Regions from separate parts of the Pseudoalteromonas sp. 1CM17D genome, predicted to be linked through region 3. Evidence: predicted binding sites of a transcription regulator. Region 3 holds the regulator's gene; each other region holds the start of a gene.
The links. Region 3 encodes LexA, which represses DNA repair genes until DNA is damaged. Its sites were predicted from a motif close to TACTGTATNNNNATACAGTA; they were not measured.
Positions count from the first base shown of each region.

Region 1: MSC25_RS07635 (YebG family protein) is a predicted target of LexA. The motif match lies at 2,798-2,817, and genes of this name have one in related genera.
Region 2: uvrD (DNA helicase II) is a predicted target of LexA. The motif match lies at 2,530-2,549, and genes of this name have one in related genera.

Region 1 is NZ_JALNTP010000003.1:249,849-254,888, reverse strand. Features, by position in the region: gene fadR (fatty acid metabolism transcriptional regulator FadR) at 155-868, opposite strand; gene dsbB (disulfide bond formation protein DsbB) at 1,390-1,908, shown strand; gene MSC25_RS07645 (DUF6170 family protein) at 1,910-2,212, shown strand; gene MSC25_RS07640 (ComEA family DNA-binding protein) at 2,224-2,520, opposite strand; gene MSC25_RS07635 (YebG family protein) at 2,866-3,180, shown strand; gene MSC25_RS07630 (M23 family metallopeptidase) at 3,318-4,481, shown strand; gene MSC25_RS07625 (polymer-forming cytoskeletal protein) at 4,471-4,962, shown strand; gene MSC25_RS07620 (hotdog fold domain-containing protein) at 4,970-5,040, opposite strand, start outside.
Region 2 is NZ_JALNTP010000004.1:337,355-342,394, reverse strand. Features, by position in the region: gene MSC25_RS10290 (GNAT family N-acetyltransferase) at 1-322, opposite strand, end outside; gene uvrD (DNA helicase II) at 300-2,465, opposite strand; gene MSC25_RS10280 (hypothetical protein) at 2,777-3,001, shown strand; gene MSC25_RS10275 (YacL family protein) at 3,115-3,483, shown strand; gene MSC25_RS10270 (peroxiredoxin-like family protein) at 3,614-4,258, opposite strand; gene MSC25_RS10265 (dUTP diphosphatase) at 4,364-4,987, shown strand; gene yrfG (GMP/IMP nucleotidase) at 4,996-5,040, opposite strand, start outside.
Region 3 is NZ_JALNTP010000007.1:76,878-81,917, reverse strand. Features, by position in the region: gene MSC25_RS13240 (hypothetical protein) at 1-605, opposite strand, end outside; gene MSC25_RS13235 (Rho termination factor N-terminal domain-containing protein) at 749-1,003, opposite strand; gene MSC25_RS13230 (hypothetical protein) at 1,232-1,612, shown strand; gene MSC25_RS13225 (hotdog fold thioesterase) at 1,623-2,063, opposite strand; gene lexA (transcriptional repressor LexA) at 2,241-2,858, shown strand; gene coxB (cytochrome c oxidase subunit II) at 3,331-4,467, shown strand; gene ctaD (cytochrome c oxidase subunit I) at 4,467-5,040, shown strand, end outside.

The sequences.
Region 1 (5,040 bases), on a different contig from region 3:
AATAGCGCCAACACATAATTACGTGGCATTTTAAATTTAATAAGGAAAAAAGAACAATCGTATTTAGCGATGTGCACAATCGAAAATACCGAACAGATATTAAAACTTTATTACGACTATAAAAAAACCTGCATTTGCAGGTTTTAAAAATGGGTTAATCCATGATATCGGAAGGCATATCGCCTTTAATATTTTGCCAGATTTCACCGGTTTGATGGCCAAACTTACGCATCATTGAAATCGCGCCATCATGCTCACGGTTTTCAGCCAATACTGTTAGATCTTTATAAAATTGACGTGCTAACTGGCGAGTGCCTGCGTCTGAGAAATAATGACAACCAATTTTAAAGTAAAACCCTCTAAAACCGTTAAGTATAAGTACGTATATGCGGTTATTACCAGCGACAGCTAATTCGTGGTGTACTTTGTAATCGTAATCTGCAAAAGCTTGCGCAGTGTCTTCAAGTTCATCGCTTTTTGATAAAATTTCAATAACACGCTCAGGGTTAAGCTTTATCGCTGCACGGGTATAAATAGCACTAATATTAGTACGTGCAGATAATAACTGATCGGTCAACTCTGGCATTTTGTCTTCATCTAAGCGCGCCAGCGTTTCGAGTATGTTTAAACCCGATGTTTCCCAGAAGTTATTCACTCTGGTTGGCTTGCCGTGCTGAATAGTTAGCCAGCCATCGCGTGCTAAACGTTGCAGTACTTCACGTAAGGTTGTTCTGGTTACACCAATTAACTCAGAAAGCTCACGCTCTGCAGGTAGAATTGAACCTGGAGGGAAATCGCCGTTCCAGATAGATTCAACTATATACTCTTCAGCAAACCCTGCTGGGCTTTTAGCTTTAAAAATTCTCATTCAATTCCCACTCGAATTAATCACAACTCATCGTTTTATACGAATAACTGACAGATTGTACCAGATGAAATATAACTAACAAGTAAACTCGTTGATATAAGTGCCAACCAACTGCTGAAAATTTCGCAATAGTAAATAATAAAATTCAACATGCTTAAATTAGGCCTAATTCGCTAAATAAATTAACCCTATTCATAGTAGGTACATTAATACCATTGCTGTTTTTGCTTCACCATTACATTACTACAATAATTCCCGTGTGCGGCAGCAAGTACATTCAAAATATTGCATACAGCAGAGCCTATTAACTGTAACGTTTAATCAAGTCTTTTTAGCGTACCAATCTTATATTACATGTTTACTTAGCAAAAAAGCTTAACCTTTCCCTAAATAGGATTGGCCATAACCGCTTATTAATTTCATCTTAAAAAAAGCCACTTCGGTAGCTTTTTTACCCTTTTTGTTGCTCGTTACTTTATCCTAGTACATAATTCAACGTCTTATTTCAATGCGGATTTTTTATGAACTGGCTAGCACAACTCCCTACTCAACGTACTCCATGGCTACTATTTACAGGCATTGTATTTTTATTAGAAGTCACCGCACTGTTTTTTCAATACCAGATGGGCCTTGCTCCATGCATTATGTGTATTTACCAGCGAACTGCGGTATTAGGCTTATTAGGGGCAGGCATTATTGGCGCAACTAAACCACAAAGTAAATTAGTACGCGCTATCGCTTATTTAGTGTGGGGTGTATCAAGTGTGTGGGGTTACTTTATTGCACGTGAGCACATTGAAATGCAAACAACCACCGATCCCTTTGCGTTTAGCTGTGAGTTTGAGCCAAACTTTCCTTCATTTATGCCATTGCATGAATGGATCCCAAGCTTTTTTCAAGCCACAGGGGATTGCGGTAATATCGATTGGCAATTTGCGGGATTAAGTATGCCAGCATGGATGGAAATACTATTTGCGTTATTTACTATCACGCTTTTTGTACTTGTTACCACTCGCTTACTTACTAAAAAGACTATTTAATATGTTTACGTTTTTTACCAGTCAGCTGCCTGAACTAAAGCACCTTAAAGTGAGGCAGCGACAAGCCGTTGTTGCTATTGCGCTAAGTATGCTACCTGCCACCGATAGAGTGTTATTAAGAATAGTAAAGCTGATATTGCTCAGCCCATTGTTTTTGTTATTTACTGTTTTTAAAGGGTGGGAACTCATTCCCTTTTTAATTTTAGGTGGCCTGTTTTACCCGCTTTTAACCACCCCGATTGAAATAAACTTCGCTAAAAAATATTTAGCCAAAGCACTTGAGCAGTATTCACAGGGCGCTTAGCGCCCTGCCTATTATAAAGACACTTTTCCTTCTAGTTTAGCTACAAGCTTTTTACCTATTCCTTTTACGTTAGTTAAATCGCTCAGCTGGGAAAATTCACCATTTTCAACCCTGTAATCAACAATAGCCTGCGCTTTTTTCTTACCTATACCAGGCAACTTGGCCAGCATTTCTGAGTCGGCACTATTAATATTAATAACTGGCGCTTGCGGCATTTCAACCATAGGCTTATCTTCAACAGGGTTAGCGTGGGTAAACGCGCTAAAGCTTAAAAAGCTAATAATAAGTAGCGTTAATAGATTTTTCATTTGTTATTCCTTATTTTTGTTTATACCAAAGCGTTATAGTTAAACGGCTAATTTGGCTTTAAACATGTGCTTAATTTTTATTTGAGGAAATAATGTTAAATAAGGAGCAACGCGCATCACTTATATTATTTCCAGTGCATAATCACCTAAATCCGAAAACCTAAAATGCAGCTGGTACAACAAGTGATTGCTTAACTAAAGTAAAGTTACGCTTTTTTGTCAAATTGATGACAAGCTAAAAATGCACCGAATGCTTGCAATTTTACATACAAACATTTACTGTATATAAAAACAGTGACCTATGGGTCACTAACCACATTACCACGCAATCAAGCAGGAGAGATCATGGCTGTTGTTGTTAAATATGTTGTAGAACGAAACGGAGTTGAGCGAATGACGTTTACTACTAAAAAAGAAGCGGATGCCTATGACAAAATGCTCGATATAGCAGAATCGCTTGAAGTAATGCTGGAAAAAGTAGATGTGCCACTGAGCGAGCAACAGGTTGAATCGCTTGCGCTTGAAATTGCAAAGAGTAAAGATGACTTCATGGCGGTGTTAAAAGGCGCAAAAGAGCCCACAACAAAAAGTACAGCTAAAGCTAAAAAAGCCGACAACGTAGCATCAATAAAAGATAACGATGAGCAACAAGCTAGCTAATTTGTGACTATTTTAAATAAAGGGCTGCTACTAAATAGCAACCCTTTTTTATTAATTTTGAACAGTTACAAATTTTTTCTGGCTTTTTAGACTGAAATTGATACATTAATCCGGTTAATAGCGAGTGTTTATGTGCCATGTCAGTATTTATTAAGTCTTTTTACCAAAAATTTTTCCCAGCCCGTCAGTTGCTTATTCGTCAAAATGGCGAAGTTAAGCATGTTGTTTTGGCGCCTTGGTTTCAGCTTTTTACAGTACTGCTTATTTTAGGCACTATTACTTGGGTCGGTATTTCTAGTTTTCGTGTTTATAGCCAAACAAATAAAATTACCGACATAGAACAAAGCCAAATTGATAAACAACAAGTGTGGCAAAAGCAGGTCCAAGAACAAAAAGCACTGCACGCTAAGCAATTAGAACAACTTGCTGTACTAGAGCAAAAGCAGGCACTTTTGCAAGGTATGATTGAATCCCTCCCCGCATCTATTAGTAAAGAGACAATAAAACTAGAAGAACAACTTGAATCGCCTGTTAATCAAGACAAAGGCGAGTTTCATGAACCACTTGTAGATGAAGAGCCGAAAAACAAACACGCCAGCCTTCTAACGCCAATCACTTTTGCCGCACGTTATGAGCGCTTAAATAAATACTACGAGCACAATTTTGCGCTTATTGATGCGCAAATTAATAAACGCCATGATGCAATTTTAGCGATGTTAAAAGGCGCAGGCTTAGAATCAGCCCTTGAACAACATTTAGCACTGGGCGCACAAACCAGTGCGCAAGGTGGCCCGTTAGATGTATTTGACGAAACTAAAATACCAGGGCAGTTTTTAGCCATTGTTGATAAGCTATTATTACTTAACAACCTTGAAAACTTTTTAACAGAGCTGCCTAACTCACTGCCCTTGCCTGCGGCTAAATACTATATTTCGAGCAACTTTGGGTTACGTAAAGATCCGATGAACAACCGCCGCGCTTTTCACAAAGGTGTTGATTTAGCCGGCTGGCATAAAACCGAAATTTTTGCCCCTGCTGATGCACGTGTATTGCGCGCTGGTAAAAATGGCGGCTATGGTAACTTTATCGAGCTAGAGCACAAAAATGGCTTGGTCACCCGTTTTGGCCACTTAAATAAAATTAAAGTGAAAAAAGGCCAAACAATTGCTAAAAATGAGGTAATTGGATTAATGGGCAGTACTGGCAGAAGTACCAGCACCCACTTACACTATGAAGTGTTACTCGATGGCAAACATGTCAATCCTCTAAAAATAACAAAGGCGCTTTCTCGTGTTCGGTAAAAAAAAGCAACCAAGTAGTCAAACTACGTTAAAAAGAGTAAATCATACCCCTTCTATTATTTCTGAAGATGTGCGCTTAACTGGCACACTTACCAGCCAAGGCGAAGTGCAGCTAGATGGCCGAATTGATGGCGATATAAAGGCAGAGCACTTGGTAATTGGCTCTACCGGCATTGTTGAAGGTGTGGTTGAAGCTAAAAGTGTCATTGTAAAAGGAAAAATTATTGGCTCACTAAACGCAAGTGAAGTGAATATTCAAAGCAGCGCTCACGTACATGGCGATGTTTTTCACGACACACTAAGTATTGATGCGGGAGCCATTATTGAAGGCAGCTTAAAACAGCGCTTTGAAAAAGAAGAACCGGAACTTATTAGCGAAGATTTAAAGCCGGCTAAAGAAGTAAAAACTTTGCTTGATGATGCTGATAGCGACTTGTCGTTTGTTAATAAGCAAGCCGCTGATAAAGCCAAATCTAATTAAGCGCTCATTACTTTTTCTCGGTTATGTACATCGTAATATCTGCAGTGAACACCAGTTCATTGCGGGTATTGTAAAGCT
Region 2 (5,040 bases), on a different contig from region 3:
CAGGCAGTAATAAAAATAAAAGCCCGCCGGCTTTTACGGTGCCGGCTAATGCAGCGAGTTTATCGGGGTAAATGCCACTAAAGCCATCATAAACGGCATGAGGAAACTCTTGCCCAAGTAGTTGATGAGTATGCTCAGGCCAACTTGCATTGGCAAGGCTGCTTGAAAGTAGCTTTACATCATCCGAACGGGTTAACGCGCTTAATAGTTCATAGCACCAAGTAGGCTGGCCTGTAATAAGCACTAACTGACGATGCTTAGCGCCAGTTAGTTGCTGCGTTAATTGCTCAACACAGTGCTTATACAGCTTGAAGTCGTGCATATGCGGTTACTAACCATTTGCTGCCAAGGTCGTCAAAGTTTACTTGCACACGCGATTGCGCGCCGCTGCCTTCGTAATTAAGCACAGTGCCAATACCAAATTTAGCGTGTAGTACACGTTGGCCTAAGTTAAAACCACTTTCTTCAAATACAGCATGGCTTACTGATGCGCTAAAACGTCCAGCAGCAGGCGGTCGTGATACCTGTGTTTTAATACGAATTTCTTCTACGCAATCTTCGGGTATTTCGCGTAAAAATCGCGATGGGCTATGGTACTTTTCTTGGCCGTATAAACGACGGCTTTCGGCATGGCTTATGTAAAGTTTGTCCATGGCACGGGTCATACCCACGTAACAAAGGCGGCGTTCTTCTTCCAAGCGCCCTGACTCTTCATTACTTTGCTGCGATGGGAACATGCCTTCTTCAACGCCTACCATAAACACAAGTGGAAACTCTAAGCCCTTAGCAGAGTGAAGAGTCATCATTTGCACAGCGTCTTCGTGTTCATCGGCTTGGCCTTCACCAGACTCAAGCGATGTATAAGCTAAAAAGCCTTGTAGTGGTGAGCTAAACTCTTCTTCTTCGGGGAGTTCATACTGATCGCAGGCACTGATAAGCTCTTCTAAGTTTTCTACGCGAGCTCGGCCTTTTTCACCTTTTTCAGCTTGGTACATAGCCATAAGGCCAGAGGTTTGAATAGCGTATTTGGCTTGCTCTTGCAGTGTAAGGTCACTAATTTTGTCTTCTATGTGCTCAACCAGCTCTACAAATTTAGATACTGCACCTGCCGCGCGGCCAGATAAATGCTGTTGTTCAACAATAGCTTTAGCTGCGTACCAAAGAGGCAGAGACTCAGCACGCGCACAGTCGCGTATATGGCTAAGTGTTTTATCGCCAATACCGCGCGCAGGGGTGTTAATTACACGCTCAAATGCGGCGTCGTCTTGGCGGTTTCCTACCAATCGTAAGTACGATAGCGCATCTTTAATTTCTTGACGCTCGAAGAATCGCATACCACCGTAAATACGGTATTTTAAGCCTTCTTGAAGCATGGCTTCCTCGAGTACACGAGATTGCGCGTTACTACGGTATAAAATAGCGGCGTCTTGCAATGCATTACCGGCATTTAACCAGCTGCGTAGCTTGCTGCTTACAAAGCGAGCTTCGTCTAGCTCGTTAAAGGCGGCATAAATTGATATAGGTTCGCCTTCGTTTCCATCGGTCCAAAGGCTTTTACCCATGCGCTCTGAATTATTTTTAATTAGCGCATTAGATGCTTTTAGAATGGTCGCGGTTGAGCGGTAGTTTTGCTCAAGACGAATAGTTTCGGCGTCAAAATCAGTTAAAAAGCGTTTAATGTTTTCTATTTTAGCGCCGCGCCAACCGTAAATACTTTGGTCATCGTCGCCTACAATCATAATGCTTTGTGTATCACCAGCAAGTAGCTTTAACCATGCGTATTGAATGGTATTGGTATCTTGGAACTCGTCTACCAGCATGTGGGCAAAGCGCTGCTGGTAATGGCGAAGTAGCGTAGGGTTATTTTTAAGTACTTCGTAGCTACGTAGCAGTATTTCTGCAAAATCGACTAAACCTGCACGGTCACACGCCTCTTGATAGGCGGCATATACACGCAGCATCATTTGCTCGTTTATATCGTAGGCTTGAATATCTTTAGGGCGCAGAGCTTCATCTTTTTTAGCGCTGATGTACCAGCCAAATTGTTTGGCGGGCCACTTTTTGTCATCAATATTCATTGATTTTAATAAGCGCTTGATCATTCTAAGTTGATCGTCAGAGTCTAAAATTTGAAAGGCTTCTGGTAGGTTTGCTTCTCGATGGTGAGCGCGCAAAATACGGTGTGATAAACCATGGAATGTACCAATCCACATGCCACCGACAGGGGCTTTTAAGGTTTCTTCAACACGGGTGCGCATTTCTTTAGCGGCTTTATTGGTAAAAGTAACTGCAAAAATACTATAGGCTGATGCTTGCTCAACCTGCATTAACCACGCGATACGATGAACTAAAACACGTGTTTTACCCGAACCAGCACCTGCTAATACCAGCATGTTTTGTAGTGGGGCTGCAACGGCATCGCGTTGTTTGTCATTTAAGCCATCGAGTAATTCAGAAACGTCCATCGTTACGCCTTTTCAATCAATAATGAGGGCAGTATAACAGGTGTTTTTGTTAGGCTAAATAAAATACTGTTTTTATGAACAGCTATTCTAAAAATACTTGTAAAACTAATCCCTTAGTCGCTTTTGTGTACTCTTAAGTAACGATAATTAATAATAAAAATAATCAAATTGACCTATATTTAGTAAAAAATACTAAAGCAGTTATTTAGTAGTAATTTAACTATTTGATTTTTAAGCTTTAATAAATTGGCATAAAGTGTGATAGTAAGTAAATAACTAAAACTTAAAATTAATTAACTACAGAGGTGAGTATGGCTGATCAAGGTTCTGGCGGTAATGTTATTGCAGCGTTGTGTAATATATTTTTTCCTGGTTTAGGGCAATTGGTACAAGGGCGAATTTTAGCCGCTATCTTTTTTGCGCTAGCTATTATAATTAGTTACGCACTTATTTATGTATTAGTAGGCTTCGTACTCGTGCCTATTATTTATTTATGGTCGATTATAGATGCTGCACGTTTTAGATCGCGAAGTTAGCTTTTATGTCACCTATTTAATAGCGCCCATTGGCGCTATTTTGCGTTTTAGGGTCGGTGTTTAAGGCTATTTATGGGTATAATTAGTGCATTAGCGTTTTAAAAGTAAAAATTATGGAATATCAATTTATACGTGACCCTATTAGTGGGCTGCGCATTAAAATAAGCAGCGAGCATGCCCTAATTGGCCGCTGGTTAAACGAAGAAATTGGCAAAGAAAAAGTCGCGATGGTACAAGCACTTATTAGCTCGGTAAAAACAAGTTACGAGCCAATAACGTTAAAAGGCCAAGAGATAGACTTAATACTCTCTAAAGACGAAGCCTTATTTGAAGCCCATGCTCTACACCAAGACAGCGAAGATTTAGTCGCCTATCAAGATGATGACTTAATGCTTGAAGAAAATGGCCTAGTGAGTGGTTGTGGCTTTGAAGATTTTATAGATTTAATAGAGTCGTGGGCTGAGTTTAGTGGCTCGCGTTAAATGTTTAAAAGGCCAACCTAGTTGGCCTTTTTTGTAATATCAATTGTGTTAAGTTATTAGGCATTTATAGCGCTCTATTTAGCACCCTAGAATGGTTAAATATTTAAGTCGATTGGTATATATCTACAAATTATTGATTTTCTATTGATTTAACGCCAGCTAATAATAGCTCCTCTGTTAAACGTACTTTGTAATTAGGGTTTGCGTACTGAAAATACACAACGCCGCTTTTATCAATTACAAATACAGCCGGTACAGGTAAGGCGACGTTTACCTTACCTTGGGCATCAACAAAGTTAACACCGCGCTTATTGCGATAGATAGCAGCTGTTTTATCATCTAAAAAATAAGCTAAACCTAAGGCCTTTGTTAGGGTTAGGCTATCATCTGAAAGCAGTAAATAATTTGGCGAACTTATTTTACTTTGGGCTAGTTTTTCTGGACTATCTGGCGATACTGCAATAATTTGCGCATTTAAATTAGCGAGTTGCTGCTCAATTTTTTGTATATCAGCCAGTTGCTTTGAGCAATAAGGACACCAACCACCGCGGTAAATAATAAGTACCGTTGTTTTTTCAGCAAAGCGCTTTTGTAACTCTACATTATTACCATGTTGATCTTTGAGCGTTATATTAGGCACGCTTAAGCCCGGTAATAATGGTGATACTTGCTCGGGGGCTGTAGCAATTCCTTCTGTACTTGCTTGCGCATTCGTTACTAAAAAAGCAGCCATTACAATAGTCGCCAAGGTATGCAGTAACACTTTACTCATCATTATTTCCTGCCCTGTTTTTATGTGCTGTTTATAATAGATCAAAAATGCACTTTTTATTATTTGCCTGTATCATAAGCGTAATTTAAAAGCTCAAGTGGAAACAATATGTCAGCCAACTTAAATAAGCTAGTAGTAATGCTAGAAATGCAAAATGCCATGAACACTAAAGTTCATGCTCAATGGTTTAGCCAAGGCTTTGAGTGGTACAGAGCCATTTGGGTAGAGTGTGCAGAGATGCTAGATCATTACGGTTGGAAGTGGTGGAAAAAACAAACCCCAGACACCGAGCAAGTCATTCTAGAATTGGTTGATATATTTCATTTTGGTTTGTCGTTAAAAATTGACGGAACAACCTCTTACGAAGAGTTAGCTAAGCAGCTAGAACAAGAACTTAGCGCACCACAGGCCGCAGATGACTTTAAACAAACTCTTGAAATATTAGCAGCTTCAGCAGTTGCAAATAAAACCTTTAACGCGGCCGCGTTTGCAGGGTGTATGGCGCAAATAGGGATGGATATTGACGATTTATACCGCGGTTACGTAGGTAAAAACACGTTAAACTTTTTCCGCCAAGATCATGGCTACAAAGATGGCAGCTACATCAAAGTATGGAATGGCCAAGAAGATAACGAGCATTTAGTCGAAGTCGTTAAAAGCCTTGATACCGAACATGCCGACTTTGCAAAGTTAGTATATCAAGGCCTAGTGGCGCGTTACCCGCAACAATAATCTAGCTGCTAGATTATGTTTCTGTAGTCGGTTACGTTTAAGTAATCGGCTAT
Region 3 (5,040 bases):
GGGTTGTTAAAATCTTCACGCTCGTCGTAATCCATTATGTGTAGCATCCAAAAAAAGTCGAATATGTGCCATAGTGTGCTGCGAACGGTGATAACTTTGCCGTTAATTGCATTTAAATACAGCGTAGTATTAAAGGTGTCGTTAAATTGTACTTGCCACACATTTGTTTTGTATCCCACCTCTCGAGTGCCTTGTTTTAAAAGCGTTGTGCTAATTGGCTTAGCATCGATGAGTAAATGCGCTTGTGCATTAGCGGTAATTTGTATTTTAGTCGGTGGCTGAAAAGGGCGGCCCGTTAAACCATTAAAGCTTTGCTGCTCGCCACTATTAATAACAGTAATAAGCGGGGTCGTTAAAAAGTGCTCAAACACTATTTGCGTGGGGTTAGGCACTTGCGCAGTAATATTATCGAGTGATGTGGGGTAATCTGCTTGAGTAAATGGGTTTGTAAGTGTGCGCTTAGCAAGGTGCTTACCGTGTACGTATTCAAGTGGTATCGCGCTCATTACTAAGCCGCCTAAAAGCCAAGCTAAAATTTGTAAGGCAAGTAAATAGCCTAGCCACTTATGTAGTTTTCGAGCGCGCTTAAATAGTTGTTTTTTCATTTTGTGCTTCTTATTATTTTTAGCGTTAGTGTATTACAGCAGCCCATGCTTTTACTGCGGCATTTTGTCGCAGTTATTCATAAGCTTACTCTAACTTTATAAAAATAATAAAAAGGAGCGATAAAAAATCAGTGAGGCTGTGTTTAATGCTCACGTAAGGCATTTATTAGCCCTTGTTTGCTCATTTTAGAGCGGCCACTAATGCCGAGCTCTTTAGCTTTATTGTACAGCTGCTTTTTAGTGCGCTGCTCATACTTTGAGGCTTTGCCGCCTTTGACAGCGGTTTTATGAGTATTGCTATTAGCAATGCGCGCGGCTTTTTGTTTGCTCATGCCTTCATCTCGCAGCGCATCGTACTGATCGTCGTTTTTAATTTGCGGGCCATGATCTACCATAATTGTCCTCCTGAAGCGGTTAATTACACAGTGTGTGTATAACTTTCATACATAATCGGTAAAATTAAGCGTAACTAGCCTAACCCGTTTTATAAGGCAAATTAGGTGCCAATGGCGCTTAAACAGGTATTTTCTATTAATAAAGCCATGTTTAGCGCTTTGTTGATTTGGTATAAAAGTAAAACTGCGTTAAAGTTTGCGATGAAACTATAAGAGGGTAAAAAGCAGACAATGTCGGAAATTCAATTTTTAAATGTAGATCTAGAGCTTGAGTCTAAACAAGATATTAGCGCCCTGGTGGCAGACTTAAAGAAAAACGCGATGGTTTTGCATTATGACAAAGACGAATATCGTCAATTGGCGCGTATTGAAGCCTCAGGTGATATAACCACGCCAGACAAAGCAATCAACCACTTATGTGAATTAATAGAGTCGTGTTCACGTAATGCGCTTAAGCAGTGGCTAAGCTGTTCGCGCAGAACGTTTGATATAGGCTTTGAGTCGGGCACGTCACCTAAGTGTTTTAACCAAGCTCTACATGCAGATACACTGCTACGCATATCTGCCATTGGCGCTGGTATGGAAATAACGATTTACCCTATCGAAAAGTAGCCATAGTTAATTATTTGCGCTCGACAACCGCTGCGGTCATTTTTGATACGCAGCAAAGCTCGCCGCGGCTATTGGTTATTTTTATTTCCCATACAGAACTGCGCTTACCAATATGAAATGCACGAGTAACGGCGGTTAAAGTGCCATTTCGAGAGGCCTTTAAGTGGCTGGCGCTAATTTCCTGTCCAACACAATAAAATTTTGTAAAGTCCACTACAAAGTTAGCGGCGTAGCTTGCTACGGTTTCGGCAAGTACCACATTTGCGCCACCATGTACCATACCAATAGGGTTATGATGCTCAGGAATAGCAGGCATGGTAGCCACTAGGTAATCATCTCCTATTTCGGTTATTTCTATGCCCATGGTTTTCATCAGCGTGCCTTGGCCGTTTATTCCCTCATCTAACTGTTTGCAAAGCTCTAATGTGATGGGTTGATGCCAAATACTCATAATTACTCCTTTATATTGAAAGCAAATTTATAGCATTTTAAATACTGAACGTCTGTAATTACCTAAAATTTATCCAGGTGCGGAGTATTTAGCTATTTTAAAGCACAATTTAAATTTGCGATTTTTATTTAACTGTATATACTCACAGTTAAATGTACTGTATGGAAAACCAGTTGTATGCGACCATTAACTAAACGCCAAGCTCAAATACTCGAACTAATAAAAGTTTTTATTAAAGACACTGGTATGCCTCCTACACGTGCCGAAATTGCGCAAACACTCGGTTTTAAAAGTGCCAATGCCGCAGAAGAGCACTTAAAAGCGCTTGCCAAAAAAGGTGTTATTAAAATGAAACCAGGCGCAAGCCGTGGTATTCAATTGGTTGAAGAAGAAGAGCCAGAGCAACTAGGGCTACCATTAATAGGTAGAGTTGCAGCGGGTTCGCCTATTTTGGCGCAAGAACATGTTGAGAGTCACTGTAAAATAGACCCACTTATGTTTAAACCAGCCGCCGACTTTTTACTGCGTGTTAACGGCATGAGTATGAAAGATATAGGTATTATGGATGGTGACTTACTTGCCGTACACCGTACTCAAACTGCAGAAAACGGCCAAGTTGTGGTTGCACGAGTAGATGAAGACGTAACCGTAAAACGCCTAGAAAAAGCAGGCCGAAAAGTATTATTACACGCTGAAAACGAAGAGTTTACGCCTATAGAGGTAGACCTTGAAAACGAATCTTTTAATATTGAAGGGTTAGCCGTTGGCGTAATAAGAAATGCCGACTGGATGTAATTTTTAACTATTTTTAAGTAATATCTATAAATGCGCACTTTTTAGTGTGCATTTTTGTTTTAAAAACAAACCTTCCACCATCTCAAAGCGCCCTAAAATTATTTAGGCTGTAAACTTTTTTTCACTCATACTTTTATCTTCCTAAGCGTGTTACATCCCTTAATTTTGCTCGTGTCTTGGCTGTTAAATAACAATTTAATACGCCGTCATTTAGTCAATCTTAAAATATCACTTGATTGTTTTTTATACTAAAACTTGCTTGTTGTACGTTTTTTAGCTAATCATTAATGTGCTGGACTAACAATAACTCACAGCTTTTTAGTTATGAGAACACACAATATACACAAACCTTTTGTTGTCCTAGCGATACCAATCAAAAATAAGATTGGTTAAAAAATAAAAATAACGAATTGGCGTTTAAGCCGTATGCCTCTTCGCTTTGCATTCGCAATAGCATCAAAGGAGCCGTCACATGGGTAAACTGACCTCTACCTTGTGGCTTGTGTTGATTATGTTCCCGCAGCAAGTGCTGGCTAATAGCCAATACAATATGCGCAAGGGCGTAACCGATATAAGTAATAATGTATATCAGCTACACATGACCATATTTTTAATATGTTGTGTGATTGGGGTGATAGTGTTCGCAATAATGTTTTGGGCACTGATTCATCACCGTAAATCTAAAGGGGCAGTTCCTGCCCAATTTCATGAAAGTACCAAAGTAGAAATTCTTTGGACTGCCATTCCGTTTGTTATTTTAATTGCCATGGCAATCCCTGCCACTAAAACCCTCATTGCGATGGAAGATGCCAGTAAGGCCGATTTAACCATTAAAATTACAGGGTCACAGTGGAAGTGGCATTATGAATACATGGGCGAAGACGTAGAGTTTTACTCTATTTTATCTACCCCTCAAGACGAAATAGCCAACCTTGCTAATAAAAACCCTAATTACTTACTTGAGGTTGATAAACCTTTAGTACTGCCAATTAATCAAAAGGTGCGTTTTTTAATGACCTCTGATGATGTTATTCACTCTTGGTGGGTACCCGATTTTGCCGTTAAAAAAGATGCCAATCCGGGGTTTATCAACGAAACGTGGACCAACATTAACGAAGAAGGTATTTACCGAGGACAGTGTGCAGAGCTGTGCGGTAAAGATCATGGCTTTATGCCCGTGGTTGTTGAAGCTAAATCGCAAGAGGACTTTAACGCATGGCTTGCAGATGCTAAGCAAGCTAAGCAAAAAGCCGCACTTGCTGATGCAGCATTGCTTGATACAACAATTCCTAAAGAAGAGCTAATGACACTAGGTGAGCAAGTGTATATGGCAAGTTGCGCTGCGTGTCATCAACCTACAGGTATGGGCTTACCGGGCGTATTTCCTGCGCTAAAAGGCAGCCCCATTGTTTTGGGTGATATAAAAGATCACATTGATGTAGTGATTCATGGCCGCCCAGGAACTGCAATGCAAGCATTTGCAAAGCAGCTCTCAATTAAACAACTTGCAGCGGTAATTACCTATAAACGTAATGCGTGGGGTAATGAAACGGGTGATGTCATCCAACCTAGTGAAATTCAGGCAGCACTTGATGCGGAGGCGAACTAATGAGTAGCATAGTAGAACAACCTAACGCCAATGACGCTCACCACGGCCATCACCCAGCCAAAGGTTTTAAACGTTGGTTATACACAACAAACCATAAAGATATTGGCAGCATGTACTTAATTTTTTCGCTGACTATGTTTTTAATTGGTGGTGCAATGGCCATGGTTATTCGGGCTGAGTTATTTCAGCCAGGATTACAATTGGTAGACCCACACTTTTTTAACCAAATGACCACAGTACACGGTTTAATTATGGTGTTTGGTGCTGTAATGCCAGCCTTTACGGGACTTGCTAACTGGATGGTACCGCTCATGATTGGCGCGCCAGATATGGCACTGCCCAGAATGAACAACTGGAGCTTTTGGATTTTACCCTTCGCTTTTTTAATTTTATTGGCCTCGTTATTAATGCCTGGAGGCGGCCCCGCATTTGGCTGGACGTTCTATGCGCCGCTTTCAACAACGTACAGTAACGATAACACCGCAATGTTTGTGTTTGCAGTGCACATTATGGGGATTAGCTCAATTATGGGCGCAATAAACGTTATTGTGACCATTGTTAATTTACGTGCCC